2 regions of the Exiguobacterium sp. Helios genome follow, and region 1 is predicted to be linked to the other one. Evidence: riboswitches for the same ligand, from Rfam matches in the RefSeq annotation. Region 1 holds a riboswitch; the other holds the start of a gene.
What was found. A riboswitch is a leader RNA that binds a small molecule or an ion and turns the genes downstream of it on or off. The one in region 1 is predicted to bind thiamine pyrophosphate.

Region 1 (8,577 bases):
TTTAAAGTAAAAATGAGCGTTCGTTGACTTAGGTCAGCGAACGCTCATTTTTAGTTCTCTGGATAATCACAGAGTTCGGTAATGACACCATGTGAATGCCGGGGATCCATATAGATCAATCGTCGACCGAGCGGAGTTTGGCGGTACGTATCTTCTAAAAATGTAATTCCCCGTTCTTTTGCCTCTTTAATGGCTTGATCCAAATCATCCACACGATAAGCAATATGGTGGACACCTTTTCCCCGTTGTTTTAAAAAACGGGCAATGGGACTTTCCGGACTTGTCGGAGTCAACAACTCAATGTGCGCATCTTCAAATTCGATGACAGCAATATTAGAAGCAACCCCGGGCGTCGGATTACTGTACTCACGGATCAATGTCCCTCCCAAGATAGTCGTATAGAACGTAATCGCTTCCTGCATATCCCGGACAGCGATGCCAGTATGGTCCAAATGCATAAACAGTTCCTCCTTTACTTCGATAGTCATAGTGTGTCAAACTCTTTCCCAACACGCAATGTAGAAGGTTCGATTGAAGGATCTATATAAAGGCGAAAAGAGAACTTATCAAAAATGACATCTCACTGAAATATAATAGAGGGAAAATGAATGCTATAATCAAAAACGTTCTTATAATTTTTAAAAAGTATTATTAAATTTAAATAACATCATTCGATTACTTATATAAACCACACAGAAAAAGAGGGAATACTACATGAAAAAAACGTTCGCGTCGCTCATCGTTTCCGCACTTATTCTTTCATCGACTCCTCACTTCGTAGCAGCAGATGACTTAAGTGAACAAAAAGCTAAAAATGAACAAAAACAACAAGAAAATGCTAATACTCAAAAAAACTTAGAATCGTCTGTGAATCAAGAAGGACAAAAAATTTCGAAGACTCAGCAAGAAGTGAATCGTCTAGACGAAGCATTAAACGAAAAAATATTTGCAGTTGAAACAAAAGATCGTCAAATTAAAGCAACTGAAGCTGAAATCGTTGAACTTGGGAAACAGATTAAAAAGTATAAAGCGAAATTAAAGCGTCAGGAAAAGCTGCTTGGTGACCGCCTTCGTGTCATGCAAGAAAATGATGGGAACTCCATTAAATGGGAAGAAGTCATCTTTGGTTCAAAGGATGTCGGAGATCTTGTCAGCCGTGTGTTAGCAGGGAAATCAATCTCGCAACAAGACGATAAAATGATTACCGACTATCAAAACACACAAAAGAAATTAGCAGCTGCTCAACAAGAACTAAAAGATAAAAAAGCTAAACTTGTGACGGAGAAACAAGAACTAAAACGTCAACAAGCTGAACTTGAGCAACAGCTTAAAGAACGAAACAAACGCTTAAAAGAACTCCGGAAACAAAAAAAGAAATTTGAAACGCAATTGATGGATGCAAAAGAAGTACAACAAATTTTGATTGCACAAGAACAAGCGATTGCAGCTGAAAAAGCAGCACGCGAACGTGAAGCAAGAATCGAAAAAGAGCGTCAAGCACAAGCGGCACGTGAAGCAAAAGCACGTGCAGAAGCACAAGCGGCACAAGCAGCAGCGGCTCAAAAAGCAGCAGCTGAACAACAGGCGGCAGAAGCGGCCGCTGCTAAAGCAGCAGCACAAGCGGAACAAAAATCGTCAGCACCTGCAACTTCAACAAAACAATCTACACCATCTGTGACTGTGCCAAAAGCAGCACCAACACCAGAACCAGAACCAGCGGCACCAACGCCTGCACCATCATCTTCTTCTATGTTTATTCATCCAACAAGTGGATCAATCACACAAGGATATGGTTCAGCAAGCGGTTCGAATGGTTACTCTTTCCACAATGGTATTGATTTCGGCGCTCCAGTCGGTACCCCGATTGTTGCAGCGGCAACAGGGACAGTCATCACTGCATCAAGTGGTGGTCCGTACGGTAATCATGTCATGATTGCACACCAATTAAATGGAAAAACGTATACAACAGTTTACGCGCATATGAGTTCGTTAAATGCACATGCCGGACAACGTGTCAGTCAAGGACAACAAATCGGAGCCCTTGGTAGCACTGGGAACTCAACAGGCCCACACTTACACTTTGAAATTCATGTAGGTGGTTACAGCTACAGTGCTTCAGGACCAGCAAATTCTGTAAATCCAATGTCGATGTTATAATAACAAGAAAAGACGATTGCTGCGGCAGTCGTTTTTTTTATGTTTTTATAAAAACATAAAATGTTATATTACAATAAAACGCTTTCAGTTGAAACACAAATGAAATTTTCCTGAAACTATTACGGTGCTATAATCAATCTCAGACAGAAATACTTTGAATTAAATACTTTTTAAATAAGAAATCATACATAAGCGAGGAAACCAAACATGTTTAAAAAATTGTTTGCAACGGTATTGTTAGGGGCGTTACTTGTATCCACTGTGCCGACTTCTGGTCAAGCTGCAACGATTAAAGAAAAGAAATCTCAAAATGCAACAGAGCAACGTCGCTTGGAAAAAGCCATCAAAAAACAGGAAGCTAAAATATCGGTAGAGCAACGCGAAATCAATAAAATTGATGCGGCCATCAACGAAAATATTTTCAGGATTTCGGAAAAAAACAAGCAGATTAAACAATTGAATCTCCAAATTGAAGATCTTGAGGCGGAAATCGCCCGCTACGAAATCATGCTCACCCGGCAAGAAGAATTGCTGGGGGACCGCTTACGTGTCCTTCAAGAAAATGATGGTAATTCTATAAAATGGGAAGAAGTCATTTTTGGTTCGAAAAACTTGGGTGATTTGTTTAGTCGTGTTATGGCAGGTAAAAAAATTGCCGAACAAGACGATAAAATGATTTCTGCTTATTTGGAAACACAAGAAAAGCTAGCAGAAATGAAAAAAAATCTTATTGCTAAAAAGGCGGAGCGTGTTCAAGAGAAAGAGTCGTTACTCGTCCAAAAGAAACAGTTAAAACAACAGATGAAAGAACGGAGTGCGACCCTGAATAAATTACGTAAAGGGAAAACAAAGTTCACGACTAAACTGTTAAATGCAAAAGAATTACAAGCGACTTTAGAGGCTCAAGAAAGAGCGATTGCGGCAGCAAAAGCAGCAGCGAAAGCAGCAGCAGAAAAAGCGGCCGCTGAAAAAGAAGCAGCTGAACGTGCTGCAAAAGAGGCGGCAAAATCAACGCGTGAGTCAAGCGAAGCAACGGTTCTTCCGACTCCTGTCAGCAGTGTGCCGACAGGATCGGCGAAGTTTATTCGTCCGGCTTCAGGCGGTGTTTCACAAGGTTTTGGACCGGCTAGTGGAGCGAACGGCTATACGTTCCATAATGGTGTCGACTTCAGTGGACCCGTCGGATCATCGATTCGAGCAGCAGCTTCCGGAACAGTCATTACGGCTGGTAGCGGCGGACCTTATGGGAATCATGTCATGATTTCGCATTTCCTTGACGGTCAGGTGTATACAACAGTGTACGGTCATATGAATTCGTTATCGGTTTCGGCAGGTCAGACGGTAACTCAAGGTCAAACGCTTGGTACTCTTGGCAGTACCGGGAATTCGACAGGACCGCATCTACACTTTGAATTGCATATCGGTGGATACCAATACAGTGCGACAGGACCAGCTAACACGGTCAATCCACTTGGATACCTTTAAAAACGAGCTTCGGCTCGTTTTTTTAATGGTGCTGTGATACAGTGAAAAAGAATTTAAATTACGAGCAACTAGGGGAGCTGGAGGAGTCCGGCTGAGAGGAAAACCATTCTGTTTTCGACCCTGTCACCTGAACTGGATAATACCAGCGTAGGAAAGTTGAGATCGAAGACATGAAGACTTCAATCAGTAGAACTGGTTGTTCATGGCGTCGTCTGCTTTTTTACAGCGGACGGCGCTTTTTGTTGTCCGTTTTCTCCTTATTTGCTCCCAGGAAAGTGAGGAATTGGAATGAAACACGTATTGACGATTGCTGGATCCGACTCCGGAGGTGGAGCTGGAATTCAAGCAGATTTAAAAACGTTTTCGGCACTCGGTGTATACGGAATGAGCGTCATCACGGCGATTACGGCACAAAATACGTTAGGTGTTCAAGCGGTCGAGGACGTATCCCTGGAGCTCGTGGAAGCACAGCTGACATCCATCTTTTCCGATATCCGTGTCGATGCGGTCAAGATTGGAATGGTTTCCAATCAAGACACCATCCGAGTGATTGCACAACAACTGGAAAAACATCAACTTCCGGTTGTTCTCGACCCGGTCATGGTCGCGAAAGGGGGTTATAGCTTATTGCAACCGGATGCAGAACATGCCTTGCTCGAACAGCTGTTACCATTGGCTACACTTGTGACTCCGAATATTCCTGAAATCGAGCGGATGATTGGCGGAACGATTCACTCGCTTGCCGATATGAAACAGGCGACGGAAAAACTGGCTGAAAAACGGACGGGTGCTATTTTGCTCAAGGGCGGACATTTGGAGGGACGGGACGCTACTGACCTTTTATATACAGACGGGCGATATGTCGTCTTTGAACAAGAACGGATCGAGTCCCGTCATACCCATGGTACAGGCTGTACATTATCTGCTGCCATCGCTTCCTATCTTGCACTCGGTCTTTCAGTGGAAGACAGCATCCGTTATGCAAAACGTTATGTGACGGAAGCCATTCGCCACGGCTTTGCGCTCGGACGCGGTGTTGGTCCGACGCATCATTTTCATGAACTCTGGAGGGATACACATGTTACGACGCATCCATGATAAAAAACCGTTGATTCATCATTTAACGAATACTGTAACCATTAATGACTGCGCCAATATGACACTGGCACTTGGTGGCTCTCCTGTGATGGCAGATGATCTGCTGGAAGTGGAAGAAATGGTCAGGCACGCAGATGCCGTCGTAATCAATACAGGGACGATCAATCCGGACATGCGCCAAGCCCAACTTTTAGCAGGAAAAACGGCTAACCGATTGGGGAAACCGGTCATTTTGGATCCGGTAGGCGCAGGAGCGACGACATTAAGAACAGATTTTATGAAGCAGTTAATGGATGAAATCACCTTTACGGTCATCAAAGGAAATGCATCGGAAATCAAGACATTGCTCGGACAGGCCGCTCGAACGAAAGGAGTGGATGTTGCCGAAGGAGAATCCCTGGATTTTCAAAGTGTCCATACCTTTGCAGGTGAAACGAAACAACTCATCGTCGTAACGGGTCCGATTGATTTTGTGACAGATGGAAATCGCCAGTATCATCTGGATGTCGGGACGAAACGTCTTGGCCAAGTCACGGGAACGGGATGTATGACCGCTTCTTTGATTGCGACGTTTTTAGGAGCAGGATACGATCGTTTTGAGGCAGCCGTATTTGGGACGTATGCTATGGGAAAAGCAGGGGAGTCGGCTGAGGATTCTCCCGGTATCGGAGGTTTTCGAACCGGGCTGTTCGATGCAGTGAGTTTGATGACAGAAAAAAGTTTGCCGGAGGTATAAATGAATGGACACTGAATATTTGATTTATGCCGTGACCGATCGACGCTTGCATCCACATCTTTCCCTGGCAGACGCCGTCGAAGCATCGATTAAAGGAGGCGCAACGGTTGTTCAATTACGGGAAAAAGACAGTTCCGGTAAAACTTTTCTGGAATCAGCCATTGCATTAAAAGATCTCACCGCACGTTACGATATTCCGTTCATTATCAATGATCGGATTGATATCGCTTTGCTGGTCGATGCCGGTTTGCATATCGGTCAAGATGATATTCCCTTAATTGAAGCGCGCCGTTTGTTACCGGAAGCGACGATTGGTGTTTCTGTTTCAACAGTGGAACAAGCTGTTGCAGCAGAACGGGAAGGCGCAGATTATTTAGGGGTCGGTTCACTCTTTCCGACAGCAACGAAACAAGATGCGACATTCATGGCGCGAGCGACGTTGGAACAGATTCGTAAAGCCGTTCATATCCCGTTGGTGGGAATCGGTGGAATTACTGAGACAAACGTTCCGGAACTTGGTTCTCTAGTGGACGGATATGCCGTTGTTTCAGCTTTATTTGCAAGTGAAGACATTGAGCGAACGACGAAAAAGTTTAAGACGACCGTGAAACAAGTGCGTCAGAGCGCCTCAGGCAGGGTATAGTTCACGTAGAGGTGATGGTCGTGAAATGGCAGTCTGTTCGATTTCGAGGACGCTGGATTCGGTATAAAATCGAACCACAAGTCATTCGAATCGATAATCGCGGGAAATATCATTTAGGTGCAGCTCTATTTCCTTTCCCGAATCGTTATTCGTATCAATTAGCTGTTTTATTAAAGAATAAATACCGACAACAGTATAAACGTTCCTTGCTCATCCAAACGAGTTCAATCGCAACTGAAATCTGGGGGCACACACATCTGGATATTTTTTACCGGATGATGTTACCTCTTCCGTTACCATGCTTTTTACGGAACCGCTATAAAGAACGTTTGAAAAGTACAGGCGTGATCGATATCGGTGTGCGTGCTGTCGATTCAAACCGGATTGTCTGGGATATCGGAAATTTTTTAGGTGGCTGGTTCTTTTACGCGATCTCAAGACGAAACCGTGAGAAATGAAAAGATGATTCAAACAGGAATGTCCAATGAAAAAGTCTGCTTTCCGCTCTAAACGACGGGAAACAGACTTTTTTGAGTTTCTGATTTTTGGAATAGCAGGCACTAGTTGAGTCCTGAAGTGATTTTCTTGCAATTCACTTGAAACGATGGTGGAATGAAAGGGAAAGAGGTGATGACGGTGGATGCACCACGTTGTGAAACGATTGCCATTGATCAAGTACGTGCAGAAGAGATTGGACAAGTCGTCGATACGATTCCAACGACAGACATTGGAAAGTTGTTCAAAGTCTTGTCAGATGCCACACGGTTACGGATTGCTTACGCCTTGACGGTGGAAGAGGAACTTTGTGTCTGTGATGTTTCGGCTTCGGTGGATTGTTCGATTGCAACAGCTTCTCACCATCTCCGTACCTTGTTGAAACAAGGACTGGTGAAATATAGAAAAGAAGGTAAGGTCGTCTACTATTCGCTGGACGATCATCATGTATCGTCGCTCGTTCACTTAGCAATGGAGCATGTAAATGAAGGCAAGGCGTCCTCTTGAGTGTACTGAACAACACAACAAACACGTATCGTTCTCATGGACGATACGTGTTTGTTGTGTTTTTAGATCGGTGAAATAAGATGATAGTCGTTGCAATCAACAAAAAAGCTAAAATCGACAGGCTGAAGGACATACGTTTATACTCTGCCGTCATTTCAGTAGTCAATTCCAATTTTTGTTCAAGATCACGATATAATTTTTCTTTGATTTGTGACAAGTCTTCAAGAATCGTTTGTGTGGTTTGAGTTGTTTGCTTGGCTAATTTTTTAGCACGTTGCGGATGATCTGTTTCGTAAACGGTAAAAACTTCTTGAATCTCTTCCTCCCACACATTGTTACGTAATAGTAAATCTTTAACCGCACCGGGTGTCTGATTGGATGAATTCAGTACACGTCGCAAATCATGAACTTTAGAAGTGGAAAAGTAATATTGTTCAATGTAACGGTCATCTTCATATAATAACAGGCCGCGAACGGCATTTGCCCGATCGCGATTATGTTCGATCAATTGGTCGACTTGTTTAATCATTAGAATATCTTGTGTATGCATCTCTTCCGTCAAATTAGAAATCGTACGATATCCGCTTAAGGCATACAAAAGGGGAATCGAGGCAAACAGACTGACAATCAGGATGAGGATGATACAGTGCCGCCATAGTTGATTCATACAATCCATCCTTTTTCTACAAAACTTAATGTCATTAGCTTAACCACTATTTCCCAAAAAGTGAAGGATTATTCAAAAAAATATGGAACATTTTCTTTGATTTTGCGTATTATACACAAAAAACCGCTACAACGAGTGTAGCGGCTACAGAATGTTAGACGATTAAAAAGAATAGGAGTGTTCTTTATAGTTCCCGAAGACCGTATGAATTTCAGAAAACGTAACAAAAGCGTTTGATTCGACAGAGGACACAATTTCCTGGAGTTTGAGAATTTCATTATTCTGGACGACGACATAGACCATCTTTTTCGTCCGTTTCGAATAACCGCCACGTGCATCAAGAATTGTTACGCCACGTCCGAGTTCTTTTGTGATTACTTCATTGATTTCATCGGCTTTTTCACAAATGATGATACATTGTTTAGAAGCGGAGTAAAAACTATACACCGTCTGAAGTGCTTTCGCCCGAACGAAACTCATGATTAACGCATACATGACATGCTTCAAATCAAATACGAACCAGACGAGTACATAGATGACTAAATCCTGCATTAAAAAAATACGGGGAAGCGGCCAATTGTGAAAGCGGGCATAAAAGAATTTTCCGAGGATGTCGAGTCCGCCTGTCGAGGCGCCGCCAAAGAAAATTAAAGCCATCGCTAAACCAGAGACGAGGCCGGCAAAGATGGAAGCAACCAGTGGATCATTTAAGGATTCCGGAACGATTTGCGTCGGAATCCAATCAATTAAAAATGATGAAGCCAGGACGATGAGACCGGATAAAAACAT
Region 2 (8,577 bases), 1.0 Mb from region 1:
CACCGGTCTTCACGCAACGCGATGGTTATCCGTACGGCATGACGAAAGAGGAAGTCGATGCCTTGATTGAAGATACGAAACAGGACCGTCCATCGATGCTGAAAGGATTCGGGGAAATCTTTTTTGCGAAGGAGCATCCGGAACCGCTCCAGCAATGGTTCCATAACTTGAGTGTCGCGGCATCTTCCCACGGAACGATCCAATCGGCGATTGCCTTACGTGACGAAGATTTACGCGACGGTCTGCCGAAGATTTCGGTCGATACACTCATCATGCACGGTAAACAAGACAAAGTCTGTCCATTCGAATTTGCCGAAGTCATGCATGAAAACATCACGGGTTCACGCCTCGAAGTCTTTGAAGAGAGCGGACACGGGATGTTCCTCGACGAACGCGAGAAATTCACGGAAACACTTGTTTCATACGTCAAATCAAGCCAAGCGGTCTAACTGCAAAAGACACGTAACCCCATCTGCTTTTCCTTCGGGAGAAGCAGATGGGGTTTTTAAGCAGGCGCGTCTCACATCATAACTAGTGGAGCAGGAAACCGATTAGAATCACTGTTCTTCTAATTCTTGACTGACTTGCCGTGCCAACTCACCTGATAATCTGGTACTTTTTTTCGTCCGTTGATCTTGCAAGTAAAGATCTGTCTTGTTGGCACGTTTTTTCAGATACACCTGAAAGGTCTGGGTATTACCGTATTCAAGCAACGTCATGTACGAAAATGGTGATCGCGTTCCTTGTGGTTCTTCCAACGTCACAGCCTTTAACTCTTCGGCCACCGTCCGGGACAGCTTATCTGGCAGGATGACCATCTCACTTAGTTTCGCCTTTTCAAACGATTTCATTGTCGGATGGAAGTAGGCCGTGATTCCGCGCGTCGGCTCATCTTTGATTTGGTATTCCTTGACCGGACGGTAGACCGGCTGATAACGAATGGAAAGCGTCTTTTCTTCTACTACCCGTTCTTTTTTTATGAATTGAAAGGTCACGAAGGGAACGGTTTGATTGACCGGTAACGTTTTTGGCAAGGAATGTTGCTTCGTTTTGATCCGATTCGATTTGTATGCCGTCATGATTTGTCGATCTGCGAGGTCCCACCCGTCGCGTGAAAAGGTTAACGAGCGGGACGTCGATCCGTCAATATGACGGCGGCTCACCAGGTAAAACTCGCCTTGCTGATGAAGGGACGACATCGCAATGTTTCGAATGATGTGCTCTTTGCCCGATTCTGTCATGACGAACAACAGTTGTCCTGAAATCGGCAATTGAAACGCATGGAACGGTTTCAAATCCTTAGCAAATTCATTGTCTGCGCTCATTTCCTGATTGACGGATACATGCTGGTCCAATTGTTCTTCTTTCAGTGGAATAGAGACGGGTGCTTGAAGTGCAATCCGATCCGGACCCTCCGTCAAGTGGACCCACGGATGGTCCGACGCTTTAATCGGATGGACACGCAACTCCTGTGTCTTAGGCGAACGACAGGATAGGTACATCTGATTGCCGTGTGCCAAATAAACAATTTCGGTCGGAAACGGTGCTATTTCCAGATTATTTAACGTAAAAAATATACCGAATGACTGCAACGTCCGGTACGATTTCGGAAGTGACACCGTTTTATTCTGCATACAGGTCCGCAACAATTGTTTCTTTTGTTTAACGGGGACTTCCTGATCTGAGTATTCGTCGGAAGCAAATGAATGGGCAGACCAGTAGGAAGGTACCGGCTTGAGATCTAGCAATCGTTCTTGCCCACAGCCGGTTAACACGATGCTGGATAGCATAGCGAGAGTCAGTAATCTATTTTTGATGATAATTCCTCCTTAATTAATTATCCATCATATTACCATATTTTTAATAGAATCTTCTTTTTTTAAAAAATGTAATTTATAAATAAAACAGGCAGAAAGATGAACCATTCATCTTTCTGCCTGTTGATTCAGACCGTATATTTCTTGATAAATCGCTGGTCAATCGATTGTTTGAAATACCAGCTGAGCCGGTTGGTTCGGTAAAATCGTCCGTACAGCAGGGTGGCCTGGCGATGACCGAGCGCAAGAAGCGTCAAATAACACCGTTGGGGTCGAAACGCCCGTAACGGTTCTTCGTTCACGCATCGGATCAAATTCTGAAGCAACAGCGGAGCCTGTCGCACCGCCGTCACACCGTTTTTCGGTGTATCCGGATACGCGATCAGAGTCGCACAATCCCCAACGGCAAAGATGGACGGATCCTCGAACGACTGCAGCGTCTCGTGCACCAGTAAAAATCCGCGGTCATCACAATACAGACCGGATACCTGAAACAATTCATGCGCCGTTGCCCCTCCTAAAAACAAAACGGCATCCGTCTCGAGCAAGCGGCCGGATTGGAGCGTTGCTGTTTGACCATCCAGCGTTTCGAACCGGTCAATGATCCGGTTGACACCCAACTGATCGAGTCGCGCGGCCAGTTCCGGACCGGCCGGATGACCGCTGAGCAACGGTTCTTCATGAATCAGGGTGACCGGTGTACCGTTTGACTGAAATGACGCCGCCATCTCGACGGCCGCCGCACCACTGCCGACGATGACAGGGGAGACGGCACTCCTGAACGTCTTTAACGCTTGTTCTATACGATAGTTCGGTTTGATCGTAACGTGGTTCGGAGTGCTTGCTTCCCAGTCGTTTGATCCGATATTAAACGACACGATATCGTACGGCACGAACTGTCCGGACTGAACGATAACGTGTTTGTTGGCAGCATCGATTCGCACGACCCGGTCCTCCATCCACGTCTTACCGTATCGTTCACATAACGCTTTGACATCGATGCGTATCTCGTCGAGTGTATAGGTTCCGTCCGCCAGTCCGGAGAACATCCCGGAATAATACTGATAACGCGAGGGAGTGATGACAATCCAGTCGACATCCGAATGACTCCCTTGTTTGATACATTCTAAATGCGCATGACCTGCGCCGACTAACAGGATTCGTTTCACGACTCCACCCACTTTTTTGGATTCACTGTATCTATCCTGTTTATTCCCCCAAGTAGTGCCGCGTAATCGTCCGCTGTCAAACCACCAGGCGAAGTGACGTCGCGAGCGTGACGGTCATCAACAGAAAGGCAAGATCCCCTCGTGTTACGACCGGCTCGACATAATAGGTCCGATTGACCCGAAACTGACGGGCTTCCATCGCAATCGCAATCTGTTCCGAGCGGAGGATACTGGTCGTAAACAACGGCAGACTGATGTCAAAAAACGTTTGCCACGGCCAAAGTGACCGTTGTTGCCGGACACGACGCGCTTGACGGATCGTTCGAATCGACTGCCGAAAGATCGGAATGAAGCGGAGACCGGCTAAAAATCCATAGGCCAGGCGAACCGGCAGACGACATTGATGAATCAGACTCATGACGAACCGTGTCGCGTCCGTTGTTGCAACGAACGTTACACTCAACAGGACGAAGGCGAGCATCCGCGTCGCGACCAACCAGGCATGTGCAAGACTCTCTTCCGTGATCCGGAACCAGCCGAATGCCCACAATTCCGTTTCACCTTTTCCGAACGCGGCCATCATCCAAAACGTCAACAGAAACAACACACCATAAGGGACGAGACGAATGAGAAGCGTTGACAGCTGCCAGCCGGAGCAACATACGCCGACGGCGGAAAGGATGAGCAGTGCAAACGTCACTTCTAAACGGGATGTCGAAATCAGCAACAGCATGACATAGACCAGGGTCGCCAGTTTGACGGAAGGATTAATTTGAGCGAGCCATGAGTGGTTTTCCTGCATGACGGATCCCCTCCTTTTGTTGCTGATACTGATAGGACACCGGACGAATCAGCTGATTGTCGTGTAAAATCTTGGTTTCCTGAAACAATTCCTCCGGTGAACCGTCAAATTGAATGTTTCCCGAACCGAGGACGAGCACCCGGTCTGCCTGTTGGTACACCAGCTCCATATCATGCGTCACCATGATGAGCGTCGTCCCGGCTGCACGGGCTTGCCGCAAGACTTCAATCAGTTGTGCCGTCGTCTCGGCATCCTGTCCGAAAGTCGGCTCGTCCAGCAACAAGACAGCTTTTCGCTCAAGCAGCATTGTCGCGACGCTCAAACGCCGTTTTTGACCAAGACTGAGTGCGAGCGGCGACTGACCCGCGACGTCCGCCAAGCGATAGTACTGTAAGGCATCATCCATCTGACCGGACGACGGTGAGGTACAACTGATCGTCAGTTCGTCAAGAACCGTCTGTTTGAGAAACTGAAACTCAGGTTGCTGAAACACAAAGCCGACCTGCCGGTAAAATGTCCGGTCCCGCCATTTCTTCAACGCTGTCTGAAACAACTGAATCGTTCCGCCTTGCGCCGGTAACAGTTTGGCCAGCGTTTCGAGCAGGGTACTTTTGCCGGCTCCATTGCGTCCGACAAGCATGATCCATTCTCCGGCGTGGGCGGTCAGCGAGATCCGCTGGAGAACCGTCTGCTTTCCGTGCCGGACGGTCACGTCAACAAGTTCAAATGTCGGTTCGGTTGAAACGGGTTCGCGGACAGGGGGACGATCGAGTGCCCATTCTGCCGCGACCTCGGCCGGTATCGTTTCGAATGTATACGGGTAAAGGCGCGGTGTCGCAATCCCGAGTTCAGTCAAAACGGTCCGGCGTTCTGAAAAAATATCCCGCGGCGGTCCGTCAAGACGGATCCGTCCGGTTTGAAAGACCAGCACCCGGTCCGCAAACGTCACACACTGCTCCAGTTGGTGTTCAATCAGCACCAGCGTCACGTTCGGATCGTGGTGCAATTCCTCAATCAGCTCCATCATCAAACGTTGACCATGCGGATCAAGTTGCGCCGTCGGTTCGTCGAGCAACAGGATGTCCGGTTCGAGTGCCAATACACAGGCTAGAGCAAGCCGTTGTTTCATCCCGCCGGACAGCTCGGCAATCGGCGTCGTCAAGGCGAGGTCAAGTCCGACCCGTGCCAAGACACCTTTAATCCGCTCATCCATTTCAAATCGGGAGATGCTTCGGTTTTCCAGACTAAAGGCCATTTCGGCACCGACCGTCTGCATGCAAAACTGATCGTCCGGCTGTTGGAATAACATCCCGACCGTTCCCTCGGTCAACCAGTGACCGCTGACATCGGCTTCAATCGTCTCCGGCAACAGACCGGCGAGGACATGTAAAAAGGTCGTCTTTCCACTGCCGCTTGGACCGACGAGCAACGTCGTTTCTCCTTTATCAATCGTAACCGACAAATCCTGTAAGACCGGGTGATCCTGATCCGGATAGCGGACTGTCAGGTGCTCGCACTGCATCATACGGCACGTTGCTTTCGTTGTCGTCCGATCGCATACCCATTCAGTGTCCCTGCCTTAACGAGCGCATCGACGATGATTTTTGCGAGTAAGCCGCCGAGCAGAGCACCGCTGACAAGTTGTAAGGAAAACGTCAACAGGAGAGTCGTCGTCGTATAGTAGGCAAATCCGTTCACGATGAGGCTGTAGACCATACTTCCGACGGCAGCGAAGACACCGGACAACATCAAGGTAAACGTATTGAATTTCCGGTATCCGAACACGGCAAAGGCAATCTCGGCCCCGATCCCCTGTGCGAATCCAATCAACAGTGCCGATAAGCCGAAGTGACTCCCTGTAAACAATTCGACGGCAGCGGCGACGACTTCCGCAATCAATGCCGCGCCTGGTTTTTGAATGATGTAGGCGACAAGGGGACTGGCGATGACCCAGATGCCGAACATCCAGTTTGATCCGACCGGTCCGAAGATGGCCGAGATTGGTAACCATAACGTCGACCACCCTAAGTAGAGGACACCACACGCGACGGCGAGCATCATCATGACGATGATTTCTTTCATTTTCCAACTGTTCATAATCACTTCTCCTTTGAATGCACACCCACAAAGAAACCACAAAAAAGACCGCCCTCTATGAAAAGAGAGCGGTCGTGTAACCTGCAAGATGCAGAAAAAGAGCACGAGGATTCCGCTCCACTTTCCTACGCTAGTATGAACTAGATCAGGTTCAAAGGGTCCGAAGTGAATCGTCTCAGCCAAATGGCTCCCCTAGTGGATGTGTTAATGATGTGTACCTTCTTCACTGTACGGCTGTCGACCGGACTTGTCAATATGCATAAAAAAACCTCCCACGAGGGGAGGAGAGAAAAGATTACTCTTTATCTTCTTTGTTTTCTTCAGCTTGCTCTTCAGAAGTTTGTTCTGAATCGTCTGTCGCTGTATCCGCATCAGCTGCTTGTGCCTCAGCTTCTGCTTCTTCGATTTCTTCAAGTTCAGCTTCAAGTGTCGATTCAACGACCGCTGCGACTTGGATGTCACCTTCTGTGACGACACGGAAATCTTTTTCTTCCGGAAGATCAGCTACTGTGATTGAATCTCCGATTGCAAGATCCGTCACGTCGACTTCGATGCGTTCCGGTAATTTATCTGGTGTTGCGGCAACTGTTACTTTAAAGAGTGTTTGTGAAAGGAATCCGCCAAGTTTCGCACCGGCTGCTTCGCCGACGAGGACGATATCCGTTTCGACTTCTGTTTCTTCATCCATTTTAACAGCGATGAATTCAACGTGTTTGATGGTTGGTGTAAAGATATCCATATCGAGCTTGTTGATCAACGTGTTGACCTTTTTACCGCCGATTTGAAGAGCAACTAAGACGTTTTCGCCGTGATCACGGACAACCTTGACCAATTCTTTTTCGTCGAATGAAATCGGTGTGCTTTCCACTTTGTAGCCATACACGACACCAAGAGCTTTTCCTTCATGACGTAATTGCTTTCTAAGTGAGCGTGGGCGTACTTCGCGTTCTTCTACTTTTAATGTTACTGACATGTTCATTTCCCCCTTGAATTTGGTATAGCCCTCAAAAGGTAATGAATGTAGGAGTGGAACAATAGGTTCCAACAGAAATTCATGCGCTAAATGCTAGTTCAACTGGATTTCATTCAGAAATGAAAAACGAAGTGAGTAAGTAGCATTTCTCTCCCAGGTCATTACGCTGATATTGAGAAACAATAATTGAAAAGCGACCGTGTTGTACGGTGCTAATGTAGATATACCCCTGTCTTTCAAAAGTTAAAACCTTTTTTCTGAATTTGATTGTCGAAAGACCTTCAAACCTGTTGATAGACAACGGATTGAAGGTCTTTCATTTTTTTAAGATTTTCTTTGATTTGTATGGTTAATCACCTGATGAATCGATAAAAGAGGGGGAATCAAGCAGACGGACGAGTTCACGAATCGTTAAAATATCCGGTTTCTGATCCGATAAGACGGCATCAATCATCGTCGCTTTTCGATCTTGTAATTCCGCCATCTTTTCCTCGATCGTCCCGATCATCAATAACTTGATCACTTCGACCGGTGACTGTTGTCCCAATCGATGGGCCCGGTCAGCCGCTTGCTGCTCGACGGCCGGATTCCACCAGCTGTCGTATAAAATGACGGTATCTGCCGTCGCCAGATTCAGACCGGTCCCGCCGGCTTTCAAGGAAATCAGGAAGACATCGACTTCACCGGCATTAAAACGGTCACACAGTGCGACCCGGTTTTCAACCGGTGTCTCACCGGTTAGTAGAAGGTGGGCAAGTTGTCGTGCTGCCAGTCGTTCCCGGATGTGTCCGAGCATCTTCGTATACTGGGAAAAAATCAACAGCCGGTGTCCCGTTGCCAGTTTTTCTTCGATTAACGTCAACAATCGTTCCAGTTTCGTCGATTCACCGGTATATCCATCAATAAACAACGCCGGATCACAGCAAATCTGCCGTAAGCGGGTCAAACCGGCGAGCAGCTTAATCCGGTCTTCACGCTTCGTTTCGTCGAGATGCTGTAACGTTTCCAGTTGCAGTTTCGCCAAGTAGGAAGCATAAAGTTTTTTCTGCGTCGGACCGAGGTCTGTATAATGGTGAACAATCCGCTTCTTCGGTAAATCCTGCAACACCTCGCCTTTGGTCCGGCGCATCAGAAACGGTCGGATGAATCGTTTGATCTCGTCATGCGACCATGTTTGAAACGTCTGTAAGTCCGGCAGCAAGGAGGGGAAGATGACCCGGAAAATCGACCAGAGATCATCGGTCCGGTTTTCAAGCGGTGTTCCGGTCAAGGCAAACCGATGTTTCGCCCGAATACGGCGCAAGCGGACAGCGGTTTGTGACGCTGGATTCTTCAGATGTTGTGCCTCATCGAAAATTACGACGTCGTATTCGACGGTCTGGTGTGCCTCCATGTCGGCCCGTAACGACGGGTAGGAAATCAGAAAAATTCCGTCCGCTGGTACTGTCTCGATTTGATCCAACCGTTGTTTCCGTGCTCCGTTCAACAGATGAACGGTTCTTGACGGCGCAAACCGTGTAAGTTCCGCCTGCCAGTTATGGAGCAGGGAAGCCGGGGCGACAATCAACATTCGACCCGAAGGAAGCGTCTCGAGATAACCAATCGCCTGAATCGTCTTACCGAGTCCCATCTCGTCCGCTAAAATGCCGTGCCCGTCATGTCCGGCAAGATTCGCCATGAACTGGATGCCTGCCCGCTGGTACGGATACAAATGCCGAT

Region 2: another riboswitch for thiamine pyrophosphate. It lies ahead of HNY42_RS09745 (ECF transporter S component); the one in region 1 lies ahead of thiD (bifunctional hydroxymethylpyrimidine kinase/phosphomethylpyrimidine kinase).

The regions. Positions count from the first base shown of each region.
Region 1 is NZ_CP053557.1:813,737-822,313, forward strand. Features, by position in the region: gene HNY42_RS04200 (VOC family protein) at 51-458, opposite strand; gene HNY42_RS04205 (murein hydrolase activator EnvC family protein) at 715-2,157, shown strand; gene HNY42_RS04210 (murein hydrolase activator EnvC family protein) at 2,365-3,642, shown strand; TPP riboswitch at 3,703-3,813, shown strand; gene thiD (bifunctional hydroxymethylpyrimidine kinase/phosphomethylpyrimidine kinase) at 3,931-4,740, shown strand; gene thiM (hydroxyethylthiazole kinase) at 4,721-5,476, shown strand; gene thiE (thiamine phosphate synthase) at 5,481-6,119, shown strand; gene HNY42_RS04230 (hypothetical protein) at 6,134-6,577, shown strand; gene HNY42_RS04235 (ArsR/SmtB family transcription factor) at 6,756-7,121, shown strand; gene HNY42_RS04240 (CHASE3 domain-containing protein) at 7,156-7,788, opposite strand; gene HNY42_RS04245 (YitT family protein) at 7,951-8,577, opposite strand, start outside.
Region 2 is NZ_CP053557.1:1,840,649-1,849,225, forward strand. Features, by position in the region: gene HNY42_RS09720 (alpha/beta fold hydrolase) at 1-449, shown strand, start outside; gene HNY42_RS09725 (hypothetical protein) at 558-1,748, opposite strand; gene HNY42_RS09730 (FAD-dependent oxidoreductase) at 1,946-2,986, opposite strand; gene HNY42_RS09735 (energy-coupling factor transporter transmembrane component T family protein) at 3,063-3,788, opposite strand; gene HNY42_RS09740 (ABC transporter ATP-binding protein) at 3,754-5,313, opposite strand; gene HNY42_RS09745 (ECF transporter S component) at 5,310-5,885, opposite strand; TPP riboswitch at 5,991-6,089, opposite strand; gene HNY42_RS09750 (50S ribosomal protein L25/general stress protein Ctc) at 6,181-6,858, opposite strand; gene HNY42_RS09755 (DEAD/DEAH box helicase) at 7,208-8,577, opposite strand, start outside.